4 regions of the Bacillus sp. JJ1533 genome follow, and region 3 is predicted to be linked to each of the others. Evidence: predicted binding sites of a transcription regulator. Region 3 holds the regulator's gene; each other region holds the start of a gene.

Region 1 (7,478 bases), on a different contig from region 3:
TTCCTTGTGAAAATACATCTACAATTGAATAATTAATTTTACCCATTATTTCTATCGCCTACCTTTGACTGGAATATTCTTTTAGATTCAATAAGTTTCATTTTCTAACACGATTTCCTCATCTGTTCGTGTTAGAAAAAATATATAGCGTTCAATGCCACAATGGTATTGTTTTTGTTGATGGAAATCTTAAACGGAAATGGTTGAATCTAAAATTTTTAATTTCAAATTTCAGTACTCCTTTTTGAAGTTATTATACTCTTTTTCTGTCAAACACTTATATTTGCCAATATTTTTGTGTAAAAAATGTATAAAAAGTTTCTAACTAGGGGCCTGACCCAATTCGTCGGGTCAAACAATTAGCCCTCTATTCTTTTTTTAGTTTAGGAGGAAAAAAGATGAATACTTCGGGATTTATAAGAGGAATGATGTCGAGAAATATGGAGGGAACTAGAGCAACAACGCCTTCAGATCATACGTGGTTCTGGAAGATTATTTAGGTAATGTATTTATCGAAAAGAAAGATATTAGAAACTTAGGGCCTAACCCAAGCACAGTAATGCTTTCATACACTGGGGGTTTGGCCCTGTAATCCCTTTTTAATTAAATACTTTATCCACGTTATATTTCGACTTGAGTTTATTAATGATATATGTTTCGTAAATTTCTCGTTCCATTGGATCTTCTACTATGCAAATATCGATTTTATGTACTTCATCTCTGTGCATTTTAATAGGAGATACCGTATCTTCAAAATGTTTTTTAATTCTTTGACGTAGTTTCCGCGCTTTCCCGACAAAAAGAAGCTCATCATTTTTATTGAAAAATAAGAAAATGCCACCTTTATCTCTCGGTATTAGATGGAAATCAATAAAGCCGTAAATATCCTTGATTACTGGTTCATTTTCTTTCGGAATTTGTTTCCGTTCTGTAATCGTTAGATCCGGCGTAGGTATGGTAATTTTTATCATGTCCAATCACGTCCCTTTTTTGTGTAGAGTTAAATGGTATCAGATGTAAGAAAGAAATGCGATTTAACAGTTAATTCACGTCCATGCTTCTTTCTTCCGTTCTCTCTACTAGTTTAAATAAAAATCGATAAATTAACCGATATGCTTCCTCTAATGACATCTCCTCTTTGAACCCATTCACGTAATTCAAAGCAAAATTAAAGTCCCATAAGCCATCATTTTGATTAAACATCAGTTCGAATTTTGCTTCATCTCCAAGTAAATCTTTTCTTAAGTTTTCTTTAAGAGTTGCCTCATACTTTTTCTGCAGCTTCAATCCTACCATGACGTCGTATGTTCCAAATACATCATTCACTTCAAACGCAATTGCATCAACGCCGATTAGTCCCAACCAATTTGATTCCAAGTATAGAAATTCATTCTTGTGTTTTTGAAGATAGTCAATCGGTTGTTCTAAAAAAACGAAGGATTCTTTAGAGAGTGTTTCTTCCGTTTCTTTATCACATCTTTCAATGTACGCTTCATGGAAACGTGTAGTTGGATCTTTTTCTATTAATGTAACGTCATTTGAAATCAATTGATGTTTTTCAATGTACTCTTTTTCCTCTTGATATAATGGTATTGACGAAGGTTCTTTACTCATCAACTCTGATTGAATGTATGTTTTCAATTGTTTTTGTAACATGGGTGTAGCCTCCTGAATTTGGTTCCTTCCCCCGGTGAACTAAAGCGTCTTTCGTTCCAGAGGTAAGGAAGTCCATTATGTATCATTTACTCTTTAGCGAGAACGTCTTCTCCCTCTTGTTGAAGTGCCTGAATTTCTTTTTGATTGACTATCATTGGATTTTCTTTTTGAAGACCCATTGCTTCTGTCTTTTGCACTACCTTCAGGGCGCTTTGTTTTTTTGATTTGCTCGTTTCTTTCTTTCTGATAGTCCTCCTTATCAGGGATACTTATTCCTTTAATCACTTGTATTTCGAATTTTTGATGAATCCCTTTTTCAATCATTCGGAGGAACTCCAGATCCTTAGGAGCCACTAACGTAATGGCAACCCCATCGCCACCCGCACGGCCAGTTCGTCCTATTCGGTGAACATAGCTTTCAACATCTTGTGGAATATCATAGTTATAGACATGTGTTACCCCTTCTACATCAAGTCCCCGTGCAGCAACGTCTGTTGCAACTAAAAACTGAGTTTTCGCCTCACGAAATCGTTTCATCGCTTTTTCACGTTTGGATTGTGGCAAATCACCATGAAGCTCATCCGATTCATATCCATTGGCAATCAATGCATCATGAAGCTTTTTAGCTCGAATTTTTGTACGACAGAAGATAATTGCTAAAAATGGACGATGCTCTTCGATTAAATGAAATAAAGTGGCTTGTTTTCTTCGGTCCGTTGTTTCAATCACAATTTGTTTAATCTCTTCAACCGTTACTTTTTTTGCTTTCACTTCTATGAATTCTGGCTCTACCATATATTTTTTGGCAAGAGATTGAATTTCTTTAGGCATTGTTGCAGAGAACAACATGGTTTGTCTAGATGGGAATGTTTCCTGAATGATGTCATCTACCTCTGGAAGAAAACCCATAAGTAACATTTGGTCAGCTTCATCAATCACAAGCTTCTCAATCGTTGAAAGGTCAATTGTTCCACGGCGAATATGATCTAATAACCGACCAGGTGTTGCAACGACAATATGTTGAGCTCCTTTTAGCTTTTTTAATTGATGTTCAACATCCTGACCACCATATACAGCTAACACATTGACACCTTCTAGGTTCTCCATCATTTTCTTAATTTCTTTTGAAATTTGCTGAGCTAACTCTCTTGTTGGCGTTAAAATAAGGGCTTGAACATCCGAATTGTGCACATCAATCTTTTCAAGAATGGGAAGAACAAAAGCCAACGTCTTTCCTGTTCCAGTTTGTGCTTTTGCAATCACATCCTTCCCCTCAAGTACGGATGGTATCGTCCGTTCTTGTATGGAAGTAGGCACTTCTATACCTAATGACTTTAATGTATGGTTAATCTCTTTTCGAATACCCAGTTGTAAAAAATCTCGCAAGGCCAATCACTTCTCTTTTCGTATATTAATATCAGTTTGTTTGTTCAAAGGCTTATTTACTATAGCATATTGGTTAGTATTTACAGACTGATTTGTATTATTAATGGTGCATTTCCATGGATGCGCTTCTCTTTTTAAAAAAGGGGCCTGACCCCTAGGTGCAGTAATGCTTTAATGCTGTATTGCTATATCAAACTTGGGGTCAGGCAATGTGATCGGAAAAACGTAGGACTATGCAAAAGGCATCTGAAGGTTTTGGTCCAACAAAAAATGAAGCATCCATTCGTACAATCAAACTAGATAGAAAGACAATAAACGCATTTAGAAGACTTTTCGAGACAGTAACACCAAATACCGACAAGTCACTGTGATTTGTCGGTTAGGGGGCTTTTTTCCGACTTTTACAGTGAACGTCAACATAATAGGCTACTTCTTAAGGAATAATAATTTTTGAACTTTGTTACAAAAAGGAGGGGTATATCCATTGAAGAAATGCAATTTTATTCTTTTATTTGGGTTTATTTGTTTTTCGCCAATTATTGCAAATGCACATGTAAAGTGGTTTACGGAGAAAGAACCAGAAAAGGTTCCTATTGAACAAATCCTTTCAATAGAATTCATCATATTATCCTTACTGATTGCTCTTTTTTTAGCGTTATTATCTCAATTCATACCACAGTTGATGAAAATTCCCGGTGTCGCCAAAATCGATATGAAGTTAGATGGGTATCGGAAATACTCTCGTTATATTCTTAAATATGGCACAGCTGTCGCATTTATTTTACAAGTCATTAATAGAACTATGTTTGCACCTGAGTTCACTATCCACCATATTTGGCAAACGGTTCTTATGTGGGCGATTATCGTTTTACTATTAATTCCTCATCATTTTGCAACAAAACTAGCTTCCATTTTAATGCTTGGTTTATTTATTCATACTTGGAGTTATTCCGGTTGGTTTCATATGTTAGATTATGGGTTTTACCTTGCTATTATCGGTGTCTTATTGGTGGGAAGAACGAGATTGGAGACGGCAGGGTTTCCATTTCTTTACCTCGGAACAGGTTTAAGTTTATGTTGGGTTGCAGTAGAAAAATGGGTTTATCCTTTTATGACTATCGATATTATTCACCGCCATCACGTACCTACTTTTGGCTTTGCTCCAGAACTATTTATTGTTCTATCAGCATTTATTGAATTCGTTGTTGGTTACTTATTAGTCGTTGGTATTCTCAACCGTTTATTGGCTGTTGTAGTAACCATTTTATTTATCCTGACAACTACCATATTTGGCTACACTGAAGTAGTGGGACATGGGATGATTCATATTGTTTTAATCATTTTTATTATCGAAGGAATATCCTTTTATCATCCACCAGTTAAAATACATAAGACCAGATTGGACCAAATGATATTTGTTTTCCTAAACTTTTTATTCGTGCTAAGTACATTTTTATTGATTTATTATCGATTTGCATAAAAAACGAAATCAAATTCTACTTTTATGAAAAAGGTGCCTGCCCCCCGATAATGCATTATGACGGTCAGGCACCATCTTTAATTTTAAAATTTCTTTCATTTCCTCCACCTCTCTTAAGATATATACAAATTTTTTCAAGTTCCCTTATTTTATGTAATTGTTGTGTAGGTATATGTATTATTTGTAGACAATTTATCTTAATGTCTAATCAATTCAAAGACACATGTCATATGGTAGTTAGGAAGGTTATTGAACATGAGAAACTAACAGGAGGTGATTAAATATGCCATTTTATCCTCCAAACCCAGGAAGGAGACCATTCCCTCCAAGGAGATTTGGACCGCCTAATCGAATTAGACGACAGCCTCGTTCTTTTTTTACAACTCCAAATCAACAGGCACCAACTTCTAGACTTCAAGGATTACAAACGGTTATGGGACACGTAGGAAAGGTTACAACCGGAATTGGTATGCTAAGACAAATGGGGGGACTTTTAAAGTTTTTTTAAAATTTTAGTTATCTAGGAAGCTGTTATAAGGAGAAAATCCTTTAATAATAGCTTCTTTTCCTAAAAACCTGATGACGGTTTCTGGCACGCCCTAGTAAAGGTGCCTGACCTCCAATATGCAATGTATTTCCGCACTGGGGGTCTGGCACTAGAATCTCACTCAGTTTCACCTAAAGATAGTGGTGGTCGGTAGAACTACATTAAGAAAACACTCTTATACTTCCTCAAACTCCATAACCCAAAACTTATAAAGGTAAAATAAAAAGGCATGAGTCCGGTAATACCGAATACATGCCAAACCAGAATCCCCAAACCGTATCTATTTTTGATTCAGATAAATGTATTGTCATTCTTTCCTCTACTTTAAACGACTGCAAGTACTTTTTCTTTTTCCATCGCAACGGATTGTCTGAATTCTGAAGCCTCCGCTAGTTTTGTAAATTCAACTGTCTTGTTATGATTACGTTTAACTACTTCTTCAATTTCATTTAGAGTAACCTTGAAGAATTCTTTACGTTCGTTGACTTTATTTACTCGCTGTCCTGAAAAAGCTCTATGCAACGCGTTTTCTAGTGCTGGGGCATCTTCACTGAAGATCATTCCGTGTATATCAAACGTAAATGGTACAGATGCATCTCCAAGTTCTTTTACTCGATCAACAGGTTCAAGTCTACGTGTCATACCAATTTTAAAGACATTTTCACCGAATGATCCGATATTGGAAATAATGTAAACATAACCTGCTCTTGTGTTTTGAACACGGTATAATACATCTTCTTTGTTCTTTCTAGTTTCTTCAAGTTGTGCTTCAAGTTCTTTTAGTTTTTCTAATAATTTAGCGTGTTTTAATTCATCTGTTTCTGAGATTTGGACTTGAAGTTTTTCTATTGCTTGTTCAAAGTGTTTTTCTTCTTTTTCGACTTTTTCCTTAGCCTTTTCTAGCTCTTTTAATGCTCTTGCCTCTTCACGCATGCGTTCTTTGATTTCTATTTGTTCTTCTTTTTCTTCTTGTTTCTTTTGTTCAAATTCATATTTTAGGTAAAGCTCTTGTAATTTCAGGTTTAAATAGCCCTTAGCAATTGACACTCGCTGCATATCTGTAAGTTTGTTCAACTCATCATAAACCTTGTGAATCCTCTGCTCACTTGCATCAACGTTATTGTATTTTACTTTTGTGATGATATTATCACATTCATTATTAAATGCCCTTAGAATCAACTTTATGGTATCAAGTATAAACTCCTTACCTTTCTTACTATCGTTACCTATAGTCCAATCAAGACTGTGGATGGTAGCAGTTTTTTCTTTAACCATTTTCTTTTGTTCCTTGCGAATTTCATTTAATTTAACCTGGTAGGCTTCGGAGTTTTCAAAACCATACTTAGGTAGATAAAAACCAAAAGATTGCATTTTGAGTTCATCATTTAGAAGTACAAGGTTCGACTGTAATGAGTCTATTTCAGATATTATTGTGTTTTTCTTCGATTCTAAATCATGAATTGCCCCGCTAATTTCTAATTTTGATTTTTCCAAATCAATCAACAAGTTACCATCAGATATTCTCTTAGATATCGTTTTGCTCTCCTTATCAAGTTCTTCTATTTTTTTAAGTAGATCATTTTGAATTTCTAATGAATCTGTAATTGGTTTAAATGTTTCTAATTGGCTTTCTATTTCTTTTTTATCATTTGATAGTTTTAGAATTTCTCTTTTTAACAACTCGACTTCAGCTTTTGAGTCTGTAATCTCGTCAAATTTATTTTCTTTCCAGTGAGTTTTGAATTTTTTTATCTCTTTATTGCGTTTATATATAAGAACAATAGCTATTATTGGAGGTATTATTAGAAACCACAATGCAAATAGGATACCTATAATCCATGGTGAGTACATAAGTTTTTCTTTATACATGCTATTAAAACATCCCCTTTTATTATATTAACCTCTCATATTATAACTATACGGGTTGGGTTTATATAAATCCAATATTTTACTTTTGGTTATTATTGTAAAATAATGTTAACAGTTATGAACCAATGGCTTCTGAGAAATCACTTCCTATCCACTTCACACCGCCTGAGAACAATATTTTATTGGTCACAGCTTTTGGTAGCAGTATTGGATTGCCTTACTGCTACCAACCAAAAATATACAATTTCTGTTTTCATTATCATCTTCAATATCTAAAAATACAGCCCTGTCATTTGATAAGAAGGGCCTGACTCTGTTACAACCGCCAAACACCCTCTATAAAAATCGAAAAAGGCAATAGTCGCCTGCCTAAAAGTATTTACAGCAGGGACTTTCACCTTTATCTAACTCTATTTAGCTACTTCATGAGGAAATCCTTCATTTGATACCGGTAGCTTTTTCGAACTAGTCATATACGTATAAACGACCGCCGCTGCGATGGCACCCACGATGGGACCAATGACATAAACAGGAAATTGG
Region 2 (7,478 bases), on a different contig from region 3:
TTCCGGAAAAGGGTTTTGAGCTTCGTGATGAACAAATTTATATGGCATTTCAGCTAGAAAAAGCGTTTAAGGAAAAATCAATTGTATTTGCAGAAGCAGGTGTAGGTACTGGTAAAACAATTGTCTACCTTTTATATGCGATTTGTTATGCAAGATATATGAGAAAGCCTGCCGTTATCTCATGTGCAGATGAGTCCTTAATTGAGCAGCTTGTGAAGCCTGAGGGCGATATTGCTAAAATAGCTGATGCATTAGACCTAAAAATAGATGTTCGTCTTGCAAAGGCTCAGGATCAATATCTCTGTTTGAGAAAATTAGAGACTACCACTCGAAGAACAACAAATGAACATATCTCACAAATCTATAATGAATTACCAGATTTTGTTCATAATCATTCTACCATGCAAGCCTTCCACCATTATGGGGATCGAAAAACATACCCTAATTTAACGGACGAGGAATGGAGAAGTGTTTCATGGGATAGCTTTCAGGATTGTTTTTCATGTGATTTGAGACATCGTTGTGGTCTAACATTATCAAGAGACCATTATCGAAAGGCTGTTGATTTAATTATCTGTTCCCATGACTTTTATATGGAGCATGTATGGACGATGGAAGCCAGAAAAAGAGAAGGACAGCTGCCTTTTTTACCAGAAAGTAGCTGTGTAGTTTTTGATGAAGGTCATTTACTTGAGTTCTCAGCTCAAAAAGCATTAACGTATCGGGTCCAGGAAACGACTCTAGAAGGTCTGTTAACACGACTATTAGAAAATGATATCCGGGAAGAATTTGCTCAATTAATTGAAGATACGATTGAACAAAACAGTCAATTTTATAGATTACTTCAAGCAAATAGTCAAACCGTTTCAGGGTCTGAACGGATGGATATAGTCCGTACTGAGCACTTAGTTGCCGATGCTAAGAAGCTTCATCAGTTGATAGTTGAGATTGGGAATAATCTTGTGTTTGAGGCAGAGACATATACGATTGATCAATACGAATTACATATTGTCGATGAATACTTAGATCAAATGGAGTATTCATTAAAGCTTTTTAGTGAAGAAAATGATGCGATCACGTGGGTCGAGGCAGAGGGTGAAAGCTACACGTTAGTCATAATGCCACAAGCAGTAGAAACCATTCTTGCGGAAAAAGTTTTTTCAAATAAGATTCCATTTGTGTTTTCTTCTGCTACTTTATCTGAAAATAAATCATTTGACTATCTTTCAAAAAGTTTAGGAATAACAAACTATCAATCATTTTCGGTTGAATCACCATTTGACTATGAAAATCAAATGAAGATTCAGATGCCTGTATTTCAGTCCAGTAAGGATCTGTTTCAATCAAAATTTGAATTTGCCTGGGATGAGATTAACAAATCTGGGGGCCGGGCATTACTTTTATTTAATTCAAAAGAAGAGCTTCAAACATTTAAAGAGAATTGCAACACAAAAAAATATCCAATGTTATTTGAAGGGAATCAAGAAATTAGTGGACTTGTGTCAACGTTTCAGAATAATGAGCCCAGCATTCTTTGCTCGACTTCATTATGGGAAGGACTTGATATTCCAGGACCTTCATTGTCCAATGTAATCATCTGGTCATTGCCATTCCCGCCAAATGATCCTGTTTTTCAGGCAAAAAGAAAAAAATCTCAAAACGCATTTGAGCAGATTGACCTGCCGTACATGCTCTTAAGGTTGCGGCAAGGAATAGGTCGTTTAATTCGTTCCAGTGAGGATGCAGGAACTGTCAGCATTTTTGTAGAAGATACTATAAGCAATCAAATCATTGCTAACATTAAAAATGTGTTACCGACAAAGATTGATACAAAATAAAGGGGAGGACGAACAATGTCTGAACAATTACAACAAACTGAGCAAGCATTTCTTGAGTTAGTCAAAAAGATGACTAGCTATAATGAAGCCATTGGGGTAATGTATTGGGATTTACGTACAGGTGCTCCCAAAAAAGGAGTAGAACAACGCTCTGAAGTAATTGGAATGTTGTCATCAGAGGTTTTTGCTATGTCTACTTCGACTGAAATGGAAGCCTATTTAAAAAAATTAACAACTCCAGAGTCACAAAAGCAGCTTAATGAAATTACGAAGAAAGTTGTAGAGGAATGTCAAAAGGATTTTGAACGGAATAAAAAGATTCCTGCCGATGAATTCCGTGAGTATGTCATCCTTCAATCAAAAGCTGAATCCGTTTGGGAGGATGCAAAAGAAAAATCTGATTTTGATATGTTCCGCCCATATTTAGAAAAGCTTGTCGACTTTACGAAAAAATTTATTGGCTATTGGGGCTATGAAGGAAATAAATACAACACATTACTTGATATGTATGAACCAGGAGTAACAGTAGAGATAGTCGATCAAGTATTTGCTCAATTGAGAGAAAAAATAGTTCCATTAGTAAAGGCAGTAACCGAATCACAGAACAAGCCGGAAACGACATTTTTATTTAAAGAATTTCCTAAGGAAAAGCAACGTGCTTTTAGTCTTGAAATACTTAGGAAAATGGGGTACGACTTTGAAGCAGGTCGACTGGATGAAACTGTTCACCCATTCGCAACAGGATTAAATCCAGGGGATGTTAGAGTCACGACAAACTATGTTGAAAATGACTTCAGAACAGCTGTTTTTGGAACCATTCATGAAGGTGGACATGCCTTGTATGAGCAAAATATTTCACCTGATTTAGTGGGAACAAACCTTGCTCAAGGAACTTCGATGGGGATCCATGAATCTCAGTCCTTGTTTTATGAAAATATTGTCGGTCGCAGTCTGCCACTTTGGAAAAATAACTTTGAATTGCTAAAAGAATATGCAAGTGGTCAGTTTGATCATGTTTCTGTAGATGATTTCTATCGAGCTATCAATGAATCGAAGCCATCATTCATTCGAATTGAGGCAGATGAATTAACATATCCATTGCATATCATGGTGCGTTATGAAATTGAAAAAAGCCTGTTTAATGATGAGATTGAAGTAAAAGACCTACCTGAAATCTGGAATGCAAAATATGAAGAGTATTTAGGAATTCGTCCTGAGAACGATGCAAAAGGGATACTGCAGGATGTCCATTGGGCAGGGGGCAGCTTCGGCTATTTCCCTTCATATGCACTTGGATACATGTATGCGGCCCAATTTAAGAATGCAATGTTAAAGGATATCCCGAACTTTGATGAATTGCTGGAAGAGGGGAACTTACTTCCTATTAAAGAATGGCTGACTGAAAATATTCATAAACATGGAAAGCTGAAAAAACCTTTAGAAATCATCAAAGACGTGACAGGTGAGGGATTAAATGCAAACTATTTAATCCAATACTTAGAAAACAAATATAGTTCAATTTATAAATTATAAATAAGAAAGCTACGCAAAATTAAGTTGCGTAGCTTTTAGTTCCTTATAATATATGGTTGAATGGCTTTGCTCCTGGCGGTGCATTTTGAATCATATCTACAAATGGAATTGTATAAGCGATTAAGATTAATACAACTAATACACCAACCCATAGCTTCCAGTTTTCAAGAAGCATTGGGGTTTTTTCTGCTTCTTCTGACACTTCACCTACAGGGAATTCTGTTTCGCCTTTTGGTGCAAAGAATGCAAGATTCACAAAAATAACAAGGATTAAGATGATTCCAATAAAGAGAATTGATCCACCAATTGCTTGTGCAATCTGATAAGGAACCCATTCTGCTGCTTGTTCAGAACCTCCATATGTTGAGAACGCTGAGCGTCTTGGTGCTCCAAGTAAGCCAGCAAAGTGCATAGCTGTTGACATGAACGTCATACCAACGGTCCATACGATTGTTTGGATAATGGCAAGTTTGTTCATTGCTTTTGTCATCACACGCCCAGTTAAATGTGGAATTAACCAGTAGGCGATCCCAAAGAATGTTAATACAACAGTTGTTGCAGCAGTTAAGTGGAAGTGTCCTGTTACCCAAATCGTATTATGAATTACTTGGTTCATTTGGTTACTAGCATTGATAATTCCACCCGCACCTGCAGGGATGAAGAATAACATACCAACAAATGGTGCGAAGAAACGAGCATCTCCCCAAGGAAGCTTTCTAAACCAACCAAACAATCCTGTTGCACCCTTTGATCTTCCATACAATTCGAATGATGCAAACATTGAGAATGCAGTCATTAAAGAAGGAATAATAACCATAAATGTCAGTATGACTTGTAGGAATTTCCAATTCGGATCAATACCAGGTTCAGTCAGCTGATGGTGGAATCCGACTGGAATTGAGAATAATAAGAACAAAATAAATGATAATCTTGCAAGGGCATCTGAGAAAATCTTTCCTCCGATTACCTTAGGAATCACAACATACCATGCCATGTATGCTGGTAATAACCAGAAGTATACAAGTGGGTGACCGAAATACCAGAATAATGTTCTACTAATAAGGACATCGATTGTTTCAACCCAACCAAATGACCATGGAATAAATTGAATAAGTACTGATGCAGCAACCCCAAGTGTTGCAACTAACCATAAAATCATTGTCATGACAGCCATGAAACTCAATAAAGGTGTAACTTTACCAGGATTTGCTTTTTTCCATTTTCCAAAATGGGTAAACATTGCAAATCCACCAATCCAGCTACCTACTACAACAAGCGCCAGTCCAATGTAAAAGAAAGGATGTGCTTGTAGTGGAGCATAGAATGTATAAAGAACAGATGCTTTACCTAATAGAATCGTCGTTGCAGTTGAAGCTGTCCCAATTGTCATTGTCCAAAATCCAATCCAAGCTGTTAATCGTAGCTTTGGGGATAGGGTACCTGCCGTTTTACTTAAGCTCGCAAACAAGAATCCGATGATAAAAAATGTAGTAAGTACAAGTCCTAATAAAACTCCGTGAACTGTTAATAATTGATAATAACCAATGCCTGCAGGTAATGTGAATTTTCCAGAACGGACAAGTGTCTGCAGTAATCCTGCAGTTCCTCCTAAAAATAAAGCAATAAACGCTACATAAAAGTGTGCCATTGCTAATTTCGCATCTTTTTTGTCTACTTTAGCAATTGAACTAGTCATTATTCAGTCACCTCAACTTTCGACATCATTAAGTGGTGTCCAGCTCCACAGTATTCGTTACATAACACTAAGAATTCACCAGTTTTTGAAAATGTTTGTGTATAGCTGCTAATATAACCTGGTTCAATCATCATATTGACGTTTGTACCAGCAATTGAAAACCCGTGAACAACGTCTTTTGTGACAACATTAAATGTTACTTCTGCACCTTTAGGAATTTGGATTGTGTTAGGTGTGTAAGCAAATGCTTCAGCAACAAGATTAAGCTCGTATTTATTACCTTCAATATGAACAAGTCCAGGATTATCAAATGGTGCTGTTTCGGTTACCTTTTCAGGATCAATTGTTTTAATGCTGCTTGCTGGCTGGTGACCCATCGCAAATGCGCCGATACCAACAACTATTAGGAATACAATAAGGATTCCTATTCCAAAAATGAGCCATATTTTTTCGAATTTATGTAGATGCATGGCTTTTTCCCCTTTCAAATTTTCACATTCTTTTTCTGACTTTTTTTTCATAAAATATTACAAACCATTCTGCTTTTGGTAGCCTTGTCTCGTTTTCTTAGTAGAAATGTTTTTACAATCTGTCTAAGTACAAGAAATAGACACCAAGCCAAGTTACAATTAAGAAAACTCCGAGTAAAATTACAGATGCCAATGTCCCTTTTAAGGAAGTTTTTTCATCTTCAATTTTTATTTTTTGGTTTGTCTTTGTAAGCTGTGTCTTTGCCATTCCTCACGACCCCCTTCAAGCGTTTATCAAAGGTTTTTACACTTTCATCATACAAAACAATTTGTTAAAAACTAGTCGATTTTGAGTATTTCACAAATTGTTCATTCCTAATCTAATCACTATATTAATAGTGAAAACTTTATAAAACAGTGATTTTTATCACATTTGATTAGGAAAATATTTGAATAAATTGTGACAAATTCTACTAACGGTTTTGAAAAGGAAACATATTATAATCTAAAAGGGAGTGTATATATGATTAGATATTATTGTTCGAGATGTTATTCGCTTCTCCTAAATAACAAAGAAAGATGTTTTAAATGCGGGAATGGCGTAATTACTCAAATTGATATTCATGTTCAAAAGAACGACCAAAAGACTTCCTAATCACTATTTTTGAATAGTGATTTTTTAGTAGATTGATAACGGTGATTCTTATATTAAAAAAATAACTTCCTTTGTGGCAGTAGTGAAAAATTGATTTTTTTATTCACATAGTTTGCACCTTCGCCATAGTCTAAGATAGGCGAATGTCTACAAGGAGGTATACAGTTTATATGGCAAAAGTGAAAAATTATTATGCAGGCACCAATTCAAGTGTAGGTTTTTACTCGTTGTATGATGAGGCATTGGAGGGCTTGGAAACTCTTTACATTTTAAAAGGAGGTCCTGGCACAGGAAAATCCACCTTCATGAGAAAAATCGGCCTTGTATTCATGGACAAAGGCTATGATCTCGAATACTTACACTGTTCCTCAGATAATCACTCTATTGATGGCCTCGTGATTCCAGAAAGAAAATTAGGATTTGTAGACGGAACGGCACCACATGTTATTGAGCCAAGATACCCTGGCGTAGTCGAGAAGGTAATTGATCTTGGTCAATACCGTAATGATGATTACTTATCCCAATATAAGGATGAAATTATCGAACTAACAGACGACATTTCAAGGAACTTTGAAAATGCCTATAAAACCTTTGCGGAAGCAAAGAAAATACATTTAAAGCGTGAGGATATTTATGTCTCATCGATGAGCTTTAAAAAGGCTGATGCGGTACTTCAAAACTTAATTGATACTATTTTTAGTAAGCCTTTCGAGGAGGAAGAACATCCAACAAAACGGAAGCGATTCTTTGGGGCTGCGACACCAAAGGGTGCTGTGAATTTTATCGATAACATTACCGAGGATTATGAGAAGCGTTATATCATTAAAGGGAGACCAGGAAGCGGCAAGTCCACCTTAATGAAAAAAGTTGCAAAGCATGCTGAACATCATGGTTTATCGGTTGAATATTTTCATTGTGCGTTTGATCCGAAAAGCATTGACATGATAATTATTCCGAAACTAAGTGTGTCAATCGTTGATGGAACGGCTCCACATGTTGTCGATCCATTCCGTGAGCAAGATGAAGTAGTCGATATGTTTGCATTATGCATGGATCCGAAAATCGAAAACACATTTAAAAAGGAAATTGAAGAGTTAAACCTTGAATATAAAAATAAGATGACGATCGGTACGAATTATTTAAGTGAAGCAAAACGACTTCACGATAAGCTTGAAGAATACTACAAAGCTGCAATGGATTTTGAAGCAATCGACAAAAATCGTGAGGAGCTTCTGAAGACCTTATTTTAATTAAAAATAGAAACTACAAACCAAAATTTTACTAGT
Region 3 (7,478 bases):
CACCTGCTAGTTTAGCTAAGCGCTCTTGTAATTTTTCTTTGTCAAATTCAGAAGTAGTTTCTTCCATTTGAACACGGATATTGTTAACGCGAGATGCGATCTTGTCAGATTCTCCAGCACCTTCAACAATTGTTGTATGTTCTTTTGTTACAACAATCTTAGAAGCGCGACCTAATTGAGTAATGTCAGCAGATTTAAGGTCTAAACCTAAATCTTCAGTGATGACTTGACCACCAGTTAGGATTGCAATATCTTCTAGCATTGCTTTACGACGGTCACCAAATCCAGGAGCTTTAACAGCTACTGCATTGAATGTACCACGAAGTTTGTTCACAACTAGAGTTGCAAGAGCTTCACCTTCAACATCTTCAGCGATTAGTAATAATGGCTTGCCTTGTTGAACAACTTGCTCTAATACTGGTAGGATTTCTTGAATGCTAGAAATCTTTTTATCAGTAATTAACACATATGGATTTTCAAGAACTGCTTCCATTTTGTCAGAATCAGTTACCATGTATGGTGAAGCATATCCACGGTCAAATTGCATACCTTCAACTACTTCTAGTTCAGTAGAGAAGCCTTTAGATTCTTCAATTGTGATAACACCATCGTTACCAACGCGCTCCATAGCTTCAGCGATCAATTGACCTACTTCTTTATCATCTGAAGAAATAGCAGCAACTTGTGCGATAGAATCTTTACCTTCAATTGGTTGTGAAATAGCTTTTAATTCTTCAACAGCTGTTACAACCGCTTTTTCAATCCCTCTACGAACAACCATTGGGTTCGCACCTGCTGTAACGTTCTTTAAGCCTTCGCGAATCATTGCTTGAGCAAGAACAGTTGCAGTAGTAGTACCGTCACCAGCTACATCATTAGTTTTGCTAGCAACTTCAGCAACAAGCTTAGCGCCCATGTTTTCAAATGCATCTTCTAATTCGATTTCTTTTGCAATCGTTACACCGTCATTTGTAATAAGTGGTGAACCAAATTTCTTCTCAAGAACCACGTTACGTCCTTTTGGTCCTAATGTTACTTTTACAGCATTTGCTAATGCATCAACACCACGAAGCATTGCGCGACGAGCATCTTCACTAAATTTAATTTCTTTTGCCATTCTAAGCCCTCCTCAAAAAATTAAAATAAGTATTCATATGATATAAAATGCTGTTTTCTATTAACCGATAACAGCTAAAATGTCGCTTTCACGTAAAATTAAGTATTCAGTACCTTCGTATTTTACTTCAGTACCAGCATATTTTGAGAAGATAATGCGATCACCAACCGCAACCTCTAAAGCGACTTTTTCACCACTGTCTAGTACACGACCCGTACCTACAGCAACTACTTTACCTTCTTGAGGCTTTTCCTTTGCGGAATCTGGTAATACGATACCGCTTGCAGTTTTTTCCTCTGATTCAACTAGTTCAATAACAACGCGATCACCTAATGGCTTTAACAAGTGAAACGACCTCCTCAAATAATTTATAATTAGTTTCGTTTTCTTATTAGCACTCAGTCGTCATGAGTGCTAACACAATTATTATATTAAATAATCTCAAACTATTTTGCAAGTAATTTGATATAGAAATTTGGAAAAAAATGATTCTTTTTTACAGGTAGAATTTGTCCACCTAACTATCCTATGTTACTAGCAGGAAAAATAAACCAACATTTTAATTTCTTTCAATGAAAATTTGGATTTGCATTATACTAATGGATAGGTATGAATATATGTTACAATACAAAAGGTGGACAATCATAAATTAATCCATCTATAAAAAGGAGATTTTCATGAAAGCACGCTATTGGTATGTCATCTTAACGTACATCGTCATGCAGTTCTCTGGAATACTTGGGATCCCGATTCTATTGGCTTTAGGTGTTGGAAAAAACCTTGATCCAGGGACTGCTACAAATACAATTATTGCATTATGGACTGTTATTAGTTTTGTGGCTGCACTTCCGATTGTATTATATTTATTAAGACAAGATATTAGGGAAAGACATCAAAACCTGCGCCGTTCATCTAAAGGCGAGGCAATTGGATGGGCCATTGCAGGAATATTTATGGCGATGACAGCCCAAATAGTTGCGGCAAATATTGAAGTTCATCTTTTTGGAATTGAGGCAGGTTCTGAGAACACACAAGAAATCATGGCCTTGGTAAAATCGTTACCATTGCTTGTCATCGTTGTTTCAGTAATTGGTCCAATTCTTGAAGAGATTATTTTCCGCCAAATTATCTTTGGATCTTTATATAAAAAATTTAATTTTTTCATCTCAGGCTTAATCAGTTCGTTAATTTTTGCAGTTGTTCATATGGATTTCACTCATATTCTCATTTATACCGCGATGGGCTTTACCTTTGCATTTCTCTATGTACAAACAAAACGAATTATCGTACCGATTTTTGCACATGTGGCGATGAATACTTTTGTTGTAGTGGTTCAGACGATTTTTGCAGATGATATAGAAAGGATCATGAAGAAAGCTGAGCAGCTGCAACAGACATTTATTGGGGGCTTTTAATTTATGCGAAGAACTTCACCTTTTGCAATGGGCATCATTTACGCATTAATGGGAATTTTATTTACTTATATTGCGATTAATAGTGCAAAGGAGACCGTCTGGAACTTTTCCACAATCCTTCTAGCCGTGGTCGCAACATTCGACTTTGGTGTGGCAATCCGAATGTTTGCCCTTCACTTCAAAATAAAGAAAGTAACAAAGGAAAAAAAATAACCTCCTCACGAGGTTATTTTTTTATACATTTTTCTTTATTCAATTGAATTAGCAGCCATCATTTCCGCCTTAAGCACCTTTCTGTAGGCACTTCTTGATACGAGAATACTGATTTCATACAATCCAAATAACGGCACGGTGACCATTAAATGAGAAATTAACTCTGGAGGCGTAATTAACCCTCCAATTACTAAAAGAACAAAATACGCATACTTTCGTATTTTCGTTAAGAACATTGGAGTGACGATTCCAAGCCTTGTTAAGAACATCACAACAACAGGCAACTGAAACAGGAAACCAAATGGTAAGGTTAGCTGTAATAGGAATTGAAAATATTCATTAATCCCGATTACCTGATTTATTTCAAGACGTCCTGCTAACCGCGTCATAAAGTCAACAACAAATGGAAATAGAATAAAATAGGAGAAAGATATTCCTAGTAAAAATAATATTACCGAAACTGGAATATAACTCAATGTTACCTTTCTTTCCCTCTCATACAAACCTGGACTAATGAAGGCCCAAAGCTGAAACAGTAAAAAAGGAGATGAGATAACAAATGCAATAATAAATGCAAAATTCATATAAATTTTAATTGGATCTGTTATCCGGAAAGCATTCATTGTCAACTCTTTAGCTTCTTCCGCGTTTTGCAAATAAACTATTACATGCTCTGCAAGAAAAAAGCTTCCTAAAGCAACAATGAAGAAGAAAACGACCACATAAATCAGTCGTTTTCGCAGCTCACCAATATGATCATAGACGGACATTTCTTTTTCTTCGTTCATGTGACTCATCCTATCATTACTTCACATCATGAGTTTCATTCTTCTTAACATCATCATCGTCATCATCTGCTAAACCTTTTGTTGCGTTCTTGAATTCACGCAAAGTATTACCCGCTGCTTTTCCTAATTGAGGTAACTTCTTTGGTCCAAAGATAAGTAACGCTGCAAATACGATCAATAGGATACTGCCAAAGCCAAGATTTCCCACTGTGAGTCACCTCCCTACAATTGTAAAGTCTATGTTTATTCTTCTTCATTTGAATAATGCTTTAAAAAGTAAACAAGTGCTTGTAGTTCAACAGCTAGATCAATATGGTGGACTCGTATATGGTCAGGCACATTGATTCTTGCTGGTGTGAAATTAAGAATCCCTTTGATTCCTTTTTTTACAAGGCGGTCAGTAATCGGCTGTGCAGCACCGACTGGTACAGTTAATATTGCAACCGTGACTTCATCAGGCAATACTTTTTCAAGATCATCTAAATGATGCACCGTAACTCCGCCAATACTACTACCTACCTTATTATAATCCACATCAAAGGCAAGCTCAATTTTTGTATTATTATTTTTCGAAAAATTATAGTGCAAAAATGCGGTACCTAAATTACCTACACCTATTAAGGTAACTTTCGTTAATTCGTCCTGATCAAGGGTCTTACTAAAAAAGGATAATAAGTAATTGACATTATAGCCATACCCTTTTTTTCCCAATGCGCCAAAATACGAAAAATCTCGTCTAATCGTGGCGGAATCAACCTTGACTGCATCACTTAGTTCTGCAGATGATACCCTCTGCTTCCCTGAGGCGTGCAAATTTTTCAAAAACCGATAATAGAGTGGCAGCCTTTTGGCAGTTGCTTGTGGTATTTTTGATTGTTCCAGATTCATGTTTTATTCCCCCGCTACTGGCCTTTTGAAATCTCCATTCTTTCCACCTGTTTTTTCGGCTAAATAGGTTGGTCCAATCACCATTCCTTTATCAACCGCTTTACACATATCATAAACAGTTAACGCACAAACTGAAGCAGCCGTAAGGGCTTCCATCTCAACGCCAGTACTTCCTTTAGTTTTAACTGATACGGTAATATGTAAAATATACTCGTCTTCGGTCGTCCAGTTAAACTGAATATCTACGCCCTTCAATGCCAAAGGATGGCACATCGGAATGATCTCTGATGTTTTTTTAGCTGCCATAATACCAGCAACTTGAGAAACCGCGAGAACGTCCCCCTTGCTAACCTCATTATTTATGATTTGCTCATAAATCAATTTATTTACAGTTATACTTGATTTTGCAATTGCTGTCCGAACGGTTTCCGACTTTTCCGTTATGTCGACCATTCTTGCTCGGCCTTGCTCGTTAAAATGGGTAAATGATGTCATTTTCAAAACCCTCCCATAAACTATACACTATTTTACCACATCTGTCTTTGGAATTACTGTGAACATTATCATTGCAGTTGCTCTATTAAGATAATATAAGATACACTGTTGATAGAAACAAGAGGTGAAATAATATGATTTTACTACAAGTAAATCAGCTCAAAAAGTATTTTGCTGCTGATCTTATTTTATCGAATATAAAATTAGAAGTACAAACGCGTGACCGGATTGCAGTTGTTGGTCGAAACGGTGCTGGAAAGTCTACTCTATTAAAAATCATTGCAGGCCAGATGTCCCATGATGGCGGTGAAATCATTAAGCCGAAAAGCGTCAACATCGATTACCTCGCACAGGATACTGGACTTGAATCAACTCTTACCATTTGGCAAGAAATGCTGACCGTCTTTGCACCTTTACAAAAACTAGAAAAAGATCTGCGAAACCTAGAAGTAAAAATGGGAGACCCATCCGTTTTTGAAAATCCAGTTGATTATCAAAAGCTGCTCGAAGAATACGACCAGCTCCAGGTCGATTTTAAGGAAAAGGGTGGATATCAATATGAAGCCGATATTCGTTCTATACTTCATGGTTTTAATTTTACAGAAGATGACTACGAAACGAAAATATCCAGCTTAAGCGGTGGTCAAAAAACACGTCTGGCCCTTTGTAAACTATTACTAACAAAGCCTGATTTATTGATTCTGGACGAGCCGACAAACCACCTCGATATTAGCACGCTTACCTGGCTTGAACAATATCTCCAAGGCTATCCTGGGGCACTCTTAATAGTATCCCATGACCGATACTTCCTAGACAAAGTCGTTAACCAGGTCTATGAGATTTCTAGACATACAAGCACCAAATATGTCGGAAACTACAGCAACTACTTAAAAATAAAGGCTGAAAACTATGAGCTCGATCTTAAAAAATTCGAAAAACAACAGGAAGAAGTTGAAAAATTAAAAGACTTTATCGCTAAAAACCTAGTCAGAGCTTCAACAACGAAACGCGCCCAAAGCAGACGAAAACAGCTTGAGCGTATGGAGCTGATGGACAGGCCATTAGGTGATGAAAAATCAGCTTCTTTCCATTTTGACATTGAAAGACAAAGCGGAAATGACGTATTAAGTGCAAAAGACATTACCGTTTCCTATGAGAAAACCAAACCGATCATTAAAAATGTTCATTTCAATATTTACCGCGGAGACAGTATTGCCTTAGTCGGTCCAAATGGGATTGGTAAATCAACCTTATTGAAAGCAATTATTGATAAGCTTGAGCATGTGGAGGGAACGATTCGCTTCGGATCACATGTAACGATTGGATACTATGATCAACAGCAGGCTGACCTTACCTCCAATAAACGGGTACTAAATGAATTATGGGATGAATATCCGCTTAAACCTGAAAAAGAAATCCGCACGGTTCTTGGGAACTTCCTATTTTCAGGGGATGATGTGTTAAAAACTGTTTCAACCTTAAGCGGTGGTGAAAAAGCGAGACTTGCACTTGCTAAGCTGATGATGGAAAAATCAAACTTCCTCATTCTTGATGAGCCGACGAACCACCTTGACCTTGATAGTAAGGAAGTACTCGAAAATGCACTAATTGATTATCCTGGGACTATCCTTTTCGTATCCCATGACCGGTACTTTATTAACCGTATCGCAACAAAAGTGTTTGAGTTATCCCCAGATGGACTAACAGAATACCTTGGTGATTACGATTACTACCTTGAAAAAAAGTTCGAAATGGAAGAATTGGCTAGACTTGAAGCACAGGAGAAAAAAGTGGATAAACAAGAAGTCATCCAAGAGAAAACAACATATGAACAAGAAAAGGAATTAAAGAAGCAAGAGCGCCAACGAAAACGAAGAATCGAAGAAATTGAACGGGAAATCTCTTCCCTTGAGGAAAAAAACGAAGTAAATGAGCAGCTTCTTTGTGACCCAGAGGTTTACCAGAACCATGAAGAAGTTCAACGAATTAATGAGGAAAATGAGAAAATTTCTGCTAAGCTTGAAGCACTAATGGAGGAATGGGAATCCCTCCATGAAATAAGTGGATAGACCTTTTCACCTATCCACAGAAATAAGTTATCCCCATCTAAATATCATTTCAGATGGGGATTTTTTGTACTATTTTCCACATTTTTTCGAGTTATGCACCGTTTTATCCACACTATCCACATTCATCAACATAGTTATCCACAAAAATGTCCACAAACCCAGTTTAGTTATTTCAGTACTTTCTATTAGTTTTCCACAAAATCCGTGAATCTGTGGATTATTTATCAACAAGAATATAGCACTTATGAACTACTTTTTATCTTTTGCTACTCATACGTGACATGAGAGTTTTCGTCTATGCTTGGACTTATTATTTCATCTTTTATCGTCAAAAAATTATTTCCGACTGACTCTGATTTCCTCATACACTCATTCTTATATTTCGTAGAATCGTGCTCATAGGAATATACTCTTTCTATATTTCTCATATAGGATGGCGTAATTGTTCCCTTTACACATACTTTAACGTCAGTTTTTGGATCAACATTCTGCA
Region 4 (7,478 bases), on a different contig from region 3:
ATTCCTTTCCCCGTCAGGTTCGAACTCCAAGCAGAGGCTGTTTTCACTTTTTTGATACCCCAGTCCTGGGTTTGCTGATGAATGGTGAGGAGCTGGTCATCTTCAACCACTTCAATTTCAGGGTGGTCTTTTAGGTGATCAACCTCTTCAGTAGGGATGGTTGCAGATGCAATTGGAAGTTCATCCGCAACCTCAAGTACTGTACCATTTGATTCTTCGATGATTTCTTGATCCACATTTTCTTTAAATAACACAATGACTCGATCCTCTTCTGTAACGGAGGTGACCTCACCCCTTTTTTCATCGATGGACATCGTTAATACCATTGGATTCTGCCCTGTCGATGAATGAAAGGTTACAACCCAATCTCCCGTACTTTTCGTAACACTCTTTTTTATATCACTGTTTTTCGGTAATTCAGTGCTTGCAATTTTCGGATACGGTGTTGTTTGTTGTTCAAGCCATCTTTTTACCTGATGGTTTTCCTCCGCTATTTTAAGTGCTTGTTGGTCGGTTATCGGTTCCTCTTTTAAAACCATGAGGAGGAACAGCATTGCAGCTGTCACAATGATCCCTCCGATGACATATCGTTTTACCATTTTTTCACCTATTTTAGCTGTTGTAAGATATTAAGTCTTGTCCTTTCGGTTAGGACGCTATATCCACCGATGATGTGAATATCTGGTGTTGTCGTTAGCTCTGTTGTTAAGAATGTTTGGACAGACGGATCTAAGGTGGTCGTGTTGTTCACTAAGATAATCGGTGACTTTCCAAGTGCTGCGAGTGGAGACCCTGGTAAGGCATCGATATAGCTTTTTCCACTTGCAAAATAAAGACTTGATAGGTTTAGAACACTTTTATACCTTGTTGCGATTTTTGTACTTGTTTCATATCGATTCTGTCCGGAAACCCTTTCTATATTAGGTATACCAAGGTTCTTAAGCTGATTTTCGACACTCTTAGAAACCGCTGCTTCTCCTCCGATAATGGTCGCCTTGCTGATATTTTTTCCATTGATAAAGGTCGCGACTTCCTCAGGGATGTAATCCTTCTTTGTCAGAATAATCGGGAATTGCTTGAGTCCTGCGTATGGTGCAATGGCTAACGCATCTGGAGAATCTTTCCCTGTCGTTACGATAATTTCGCTTGATGTTCCAACTTCAGACGCTACCTTTGTCGATGTTTCATATCTCGTGTTTCCTGCAATCCGCTTTACTGAATAGCCCGCCTTTTTTAGCTCAGATTCTACAGAGGCAGATATTGCACTTTCTCCTCCAAGGATATAAACCGTGTTTGGCCCCAATCTTTCTAATTCTGTACGGACTTCTTCTGGGATTTTTGTGCTTCTCGTTAATAACAGAGGCGCTTTATGTTTGATGGCAAGCACACTTCCGGTTAAAGCATCAATTGGGATGTCCCCTCTACCTAGAACGACGACATTAGAAGTTTCTTCCCAGCCCTCACTCGATACGAGAACACTTGTCTGATAGCGATTGTCACCGTAAAGCTCTTGTAAACGGAATTTGTTTATGTAGCTTGATGCGACATAGCCCTTTGAGCCGTTTAAAGTCTGGACGGGAATCCATTCATAGCCATCCGCTGTTACCGATTGACCTGTAATTTTTAAAGGGGTACTCATTGATAAAGAACGGATGACTTGACCAGCTAGTGAAGCGCTGTTCCGCATATTAACAGACGTTTTCGTGATCGCCATTTGCCCCGTTCCAAAGCCTTGTTGGGTGACAGCTTTTTCCGGTTCTCCCCAATTCAATGCTGCTGTGTAATAATCCCACGTATCAGGTGTTTCATGATATAACGCCCACGAACCGGTACCTTTTATCCCGTATTGCTTTGGAAGACGCAGTTTTGCTGTGATCGAGTTCTCATTTTCAAACCAAATGATATAGTTTCCTTGCGTTAATTTCGTGCTTCCTACAAATGCACTTTGACCTGCTGGGACAGTAAACTTCGCGTAAGAGGATTGGGTGTTAGCGTCAAAATTGATCGAGCCATTGAATCGATCGACAAGTGGCTGGACATGTGTACTCGACAGCCCCTTTCCATAAATACCTACCCCCTCTTCTGTCGGACCATCCAGCTTCCACATCCTTCCGTAAAAAGGAAGACCGGCAACGATTTTACTTTTAGGTACTCCTTGATTAATCGCATATTGAATCGATTGTTCAAAAAACTGGATGCTTGAGACCGGACCTACCGGGCTATCTGGAGACTCCCAGCTTTCGTCATAGGCCATGATCATCAAATAGGTAGCATGGTCTGAAAGAGCTTTGTAATCATAAAAACCATGCCAACCCGTTTTCCAGTTATTCGGGTTTGCAGCAACCGCCACTGATACCTCCTTATGAGCAGGAATATAGCTTCGAAGCAGGCGAATAAAGTCCGTATGAGCATCCCGGTAGTTATGATTGACACCCTCAATGTCAACATTGACCCCGTCTAGATTGTATTTTTCAATCGCGGCGGCAATGTCCTTTGCCAATTGCTGACGGTTATTTAATCCATTGATACCCGCCGAGGCATTCCAATGATTAGCGAGAAAAGGAACAACTTTTATCCCGCGATTATGCATCTCATTGATGAAGGAGGTTTTTAACTTCCACGTTACATCCAAGTTTCCTTCAGGTGTAACATCAAAGTAGTTTGGCGAAACTACATGGAGGCTTCCCTTTGTTTTGTCAACCTGTTTGACATAGCTAATTGGGTCGCCGAAGAAAATATAGGACATATTAAAAAGCCCGGTTAAGGCATTTGTTTGGTTGTTTTTAATGAAAGGTAAGGGAAGCAATACTAGTGTGAGTAATACAATGATGAGAAGTCGTTTCATATGCGTCTCCTTATTCTGGTTGTGTTGTTTCTGCTAAGGCAGCGAATCGGTAGCCATTTTCGGTTACTTCGATTTCATACTTCTTTCCAAGATGTTCAATTGATTTGGAGTGTACATTTGATAGATCCAAATTCGGCCCGACTCCAATTTGCCCAAATAAGTAATCGACATCCTGCATTTCAAGCTCTGAATGAAAGATGTTGATGACCTGACTCCAGCTCGCGAGCATAGCACTGATGACTGCTTGTGATTTTCCTTCGCTTAAGACTTCTAACTTTACGACATGATTTTCATTCACGTAAACGTACAATTGAATCTGATTGGTTAAGTTTGCTTTGTAATAGTGATTATCTTCTGTAGTGACCTTTTCCAATTCTTTGATATAGAGATTGGACATTTGCGCATCCGTCAGAGCGTTCCATCTTTCCTTGAAATCCTCGAAAGGCAGTGGGGTCGTTTGGGCTGTGAGCAGACTGTTATTAGGATCATCAGCTGTCAGTGTTCGTTGTCTATTTTTTGAGATTTGCGGTTGGTCATCAGCAAATGGCTCGGGCTGTTTTGTGGCACAGCCGTACAGTGTAGCGCTCATTGTTATGGCGATAACGATTTTAAGAATTCTTTTACTCATGGATATCCACCTACTTAATGGCATTTTGTTATTAGGTTTTGAAAATCTTGGTAAACCATTCATGTAAAATATTTCAAATTATTCTCTACTCTATCCAGAGATTTATAACAACCTTTTCAAATAAAAAACCCCTAAGATGGATACATAATCCAACTTAGGGGGTCACTTCACATTTCTAGATTATTAATTTAGTTAAATAAGATTGTTTATTGGAAGGGTTCAGGTGCTGTATCATTCTTTCCAAAATGATATAAGATAGCTTGAACGATACGATGTGACGCATGTCCGTCTCCATATGGGTTTGATGCATGTGCCATCTTCTCATAGGCTTCTTTGTCATTTAATAGCTCATACGCCATTTTGTAGATTGTTTCTTCATCGGTTCCAGCTAGTTTTAGGGTACCTGCCTCAATACCCTCTGGTCGCTCTGTCGTGTCTCTTAAAACAAGGACAGGAACACCTAGTGAAGGTGCTTCCTCCTGCACGCCGCCAGAATCCGTTAAGATGATATGCGCTCTTGAAGCAAAGTTATGGAAGTCTAATACGCCAAGTGGCTCAATTAGATGAATTCGGTTGTCATCTCCTAAAATTTCATCAGCCACTTCACGAACGGCAGGATTCATATGCATTGGGTAAATCACCTGAACATCCTCATGCTCCGTCACAAGTCGCTTAATCGCACGGAACATATTTCTCATTGGCTCTCCTAAGTTTTCACGACGGTGAGCTGTAAGTAAGATCAGACGATCGTCGCCTAGCTTTTCAAGCACTTCATTTTGGTAGCTATCTGTTACCGTCGTTTTTAACGCGTCAATCGCTGTATTCCCTGTAATGAAAATCGTGTCCTCTTTCTTATTTTCATTGGCCAGGTTTTGATAGGACTTTTTCGTAGGAGAAAAATGAAGATCTGCAATCACTCCTGTTAGCTGGCGGTTCATCTCCTCTGGGAACGGAGAATACTTGTCCCATGTGCGAAGACCCGCTTCAACATGCCCCACTCTTACCTGGTTATATAAAGCTGCAAGACTCGCAACAAATGTCGTAGATGTGTCCCCGTGCACGAGCACAATGTCAGGCTTTACATTCTTAATAACCTCATCAAGCCCCTCAAGTGCACGAGTTGTTATACCCACTAACGTCTGACGATCCTTCATAATATTTAAATCATAATCTGGTGTTATTTCAAAAATCTCTAACACCTGATCTAGCATTTGCCGATGTTGAGCCGTAACCGTCACAATTGATTCGATTTGGTCAGGATATTTCTCGAGTTCTTTGACGAGAGGAGCCATTTTGATCGCCTCTGGCCTCGTTCCAAACACTGACATTACTTTTATTTTTTTAGTCAAAATAAAACTCACCACGCCTTCACTAACCCTTATATCTAGTTGTACGCCGTTTTTTATTTTTGCCGGCCTGTATCCATTTTTTCAGACCCAAAACCAGCAACCTTATAATCGCATAGATAGCAAACAATAATAGGAATCCCCATAGACCAACAACAGCATCAATGAAGTCCATTTGTCCTCTCCCTGTTATGTGCTGCTGGATTTCAATCGCAAAAACAATTATCACTACCATTGTTGCCGTATAGATGAAGGATATAGCCGTGATACTATACTTCGCAAGAAATCTAAAACTTACCTGGACAATCGCAAATGCAAAAATCCCGATTATTCCAATGACCCAAAAATGAAGGTCTTTATCCGTGAGATTTAATCCTAGATGTTCTGTAATATCCAGCAATATATCATGACAAGTATTTACTAATTCTGCAATAAGTTTTATAACTTCTTTCATTCTATCCTCTGCCTTTGTAAAAATATAAAGGCATCCCAAAGTTGAAGTTTCGGCTTCGGGACGCCCCATTTAGTGTCAGTTTTTTTAAGGTTCCGACGGTGTCGTCGGATCTGGTGTTGGTTCCTCTGGAACGACCGGTTCTTCAGGAGGGTCAGTTGGCGCTGGTGTTGGCTCAGCTGGTTGCTCAGGCTCCTTAGGTTCCTCAGGCTTCGGCTTTGGCTTAGGTTTAGTCGGTTCCTCCGTTTTTTTCGGTGAAGAAGTTGGCTTTGGCGTAGTCTGCTTCGGCTTCTCTTCCTGCCTCGGAGGAGTCGGTGTCGCTGTAACTTGCTCCGTTTCGTTTGAACTTGATGAAGAATCAGTACCAGTTACGTCTGATACTTGAGTCTCCTCTGATTCTTCATTTTCATCAATCAAATCTAGCTCTACCACTGCTTCCTTGTCTTGTATAACGGGACGAACAACCAATGTGTTTAATTGGCTTGAATTAACCGCGTAAAAGACAAAATCATACTTTTTTCCATGATACAAAAGCATCGTTTGCTCGTCATTTATAAGATGTGGCTCGTCCATATTAGACACAATTGCATCTGCGTAAGCAGAGTTAGGAAGACTATAAGAAACTTCAGAAAGATAACCATCTTGGTCAAAGGTATATGTAGTTGATTCTTCCTCTTCCAAAAACTCCTCATCTGTCGTAAATAGCTCATCTACATTGGATAAATCCAAATTAAACTGTGTGCCTACTTTTCCGATTAATTCATCTTCGTCAACATGCTCATCAAACGTTGTTACAACATCCTCACTCAACCATACCTCGATGTCGTCCTGAATCATGAACTTCAACCAATTCATATCCTCAACAGGATCCTTTTTAACTTCTAGAACCAATATAGGTTGACCGAAATAGACCATGGACATTCGATTGCTATTCGCTAACTCAGGCATATCTCGAACATTGGCGGCAGGTACATTTACATATCGCAGATCTAGTTTCTCTTCTATGATATCGGGCTCTTGTACTTCCTCTGTATTTATTTTAGGTGGCTCCTGTTCGACAGTAACCTCATTTTGAACTTTAGGTACCTGGGCGGGCTGATTCGTGGCCATTAACTTATCCCATCCCAATGCAATTCCGGTACCAAGTAAAGCAACAAAGAGAATTCCAATTAGCCAAAACTTACTCTTCCTACGTTTATGTTTTTTCGCATGATTAGATGAGCTTCTTTGCCTAGCCTCAACTTTTTGATTTTGGTTATTCTTTGTCTCGTCGTTATTGTCGTTGTTATTGTCGTTATCCTCTTGTTCCTTGACAGCAACATCGTCTTTTTTCTTACTTCTTCGTTCATTTAGTTTTTTCTTATATTCCTCTTGCTCTTGTTTAGACATCTTCTTGAAATCGTTAATGAATTTTTCGTATTGGGGAACTACTTCTTCAATCGTTCCATATGCTTTGATTTCTCCGGCCTCTAGCCAAAGTGCCTTTTGACAAAACTCTTTAATTTGACCAATTGAGTGACTGATAAAAAAGATTGTCTTTCCCCGTTCTTTAAACTCATTCATTTTGGCCAAGCTTTTATCAGCGAATGTCTTATCTCCCACAGAGAGGGCTTCGTCTATGACTAGAATGTCTGGATCAATGGTAACGGAAATCGCAAAACCTAAGCGTGACTTCATCCCACTTGAATACTTTTTAACAGGTTGGTCAATAAAATCACCAATGTCTGCAAAATCAATTATCTCAGGCATCATATCGGCAATTTCCTGCTTCGAGAATCCCAGCATTAAACATTTAAGCTCGATGTTTTCTCTTCCTGAAAGTTGATTATTCAGCCCTGTTGCAATTGAGATCAACGAAACTTGCCCATTTATATCAATATTCCCGTCAGTTGGAGGGATGACGCCTGAAATTAAATTAGATAATGTCGATTTCCCAGAGCCATTGATACCGATAACCCCGATGACATCTCCCTTTTCAGTTTTAAAGCTAACATCCTGAAGCGCATAAAAGTCTTTCCCGTATCCGCTTGGCAGGGCAATATCCAATAATTTATCGGAAGTCTTCCGATACATTTTATATTTTTTTGTTACATTTTGAAAAACAACTGAACTACTCATGTTGGCTCCTTTTACTTCATTCAATCAACATACTCCATAGCAATTTAATATGTACTCTTCATATTATCATAAAAGGTAATTAAAATTATT

Evidence for each region. The regulator Rex, encoded in region 3, represses fermentation and respiration genes when NADH is low (regulators of the CRP and FNR family bind a similar motif). The targets are predictions, from matches to a motif close to TTGTGAAATATTTCACAA.
Region 1: a site for Rex is predicted at 3,491-3,508, ahead of V7138_RS01400 (DoxX family membrane protein). Genes of this name have one in related genera too.
Region 2: a site for Rex is predicted at 5,884-5,901, ahead of V7138_RS15830 (cytochrome c oxidase subunit 2A). Genes of this name have one in related genera too.
Region 4: a site for Rex is predicted at 3,535-3,552, ahead of V7138_RS23850 (LptM family lipoprotein). Genes of this name have one in related genera too.

What each region holds. Positions count from the first base shown of each region.
Region 1 is NZ_JBALOV010000003.1:75,674-83,151, forward strand. Features, by position in the region: gene V7138_RS01380 (PhzF family phenazine biosynthesis protein) at 1-46, opposite strand, end outside; gene V7138_RS01385 (nucleotide excision repair endonuclease) at 600-971, opposite strand; gene V7138_RS01390 (branched-chain amino acid aminotransferase) at 1,042-1,656, opposite strand; gene V7138_RS01395 (DEAD/DEAH box helicase) at 1,750-3,042, opposite strand; gene V7138_RS01400 (DoxX family membrane protein) at 3,527-4,522, shown strand; gene V7138_RS01405 (hypothetical protein) at 4,806-5,030, shown strand; gene V7138_RS01410 (DUF4041 domain-containing protein) at 5,394-6,938, opposite strand; gene V7138_RS01415 (MIP/aquaporin family protein) at 7,349-7,478, opposite strand, start outside.
Region 2 is NZ_JBALOV010000029.1:94,954-102,431, reverse strand. Features, by position in the region: gene V7138_RS15850 (ATP-dependent DNA helicase) at 1-1,838, shown strand, start outside; gene V7138_RS15845 (carboxypeptidase M32) at 1,854-3,371, shown strand; gene V7138_RS15840 (b(o/a)3-type cytochrome-c oxidase subunit 1) at 3,415-5,067, opposite strand; gene V7138_RS15835 (cytochrome c oxidase subunit II) at 5,067-5,537, opposite strand; gene V7138_RS15830 (cytochrome c oxidase subunit 2A) at 5,650-5,805, opposite strand; gene V7138_RS15825 (PRK06851 family protein) at 6,363-7,442, shown strand.
Region 3 is NZ_JBALOV010000030.1:41,790-49,267, forward strand. Features, by position in the region: gene groL (chaperonin GroEL) at 1-1,117, opposite strand, end outside; gene groES (co-chaperone GroES) at 1,178-1,462, opposite strand; gene V7138_RS16030 (CPBP family intramembrane glutamic endopeptidase) at 1,795-2,532, shown strand; gene V7138_RS16035 (YdiK family protein) at 2,536-2,745, shown strand; gene tatC (twin-arginine translocase subunit TatC) at 2,781-3,533, opposite strand; gene V7138_RS16045 (twin-arginine translocase TatA/TatE family subunit) at 3,550-3,741, opposite strand; gene V7138_RS16050 (redox-sensing transcriptional repressor Rex) at 3,777-4,421, opposite strand; gene moaC (cyclic pyranopterin monophosphate synthase MoaC) at 4,425-4,916, opposite strand; gene V7138_RS16060 (ABC transporter ATP-binding protein) at 5,051-6,985, shown strand; gene V7138_RS16065 (hypothetical protein) at 7,252-7,478, opposite strand, start outside.
Region 4 is NZ_JBALOV010000054.1:109-7,586, reverse strand. Features, by position in the region: gene V7138_RS23860 (S8 family serine peptidase) at 1-599, opposite strand, end outside; gene V7138_RS23855 (cell wall-binding repeat-containing protein) at 608-2,845, opposite strand; gene V7138_RS23850 (LptM family lipoprotein) at 2,856-3,473, opposite strand; gene wecB (non-hydrolyzing UDP-N-acetylglucosamine 2-epimerase) at 3,680-4,822, opposite strand; gene V7138_RS23840 (hypothetical protein) at 4,845-5,273, opposite strand; gene tagH (teichoic acids export ABC transporter ATP-binding subunit TagH) at 5,358-7,388, opposite strand.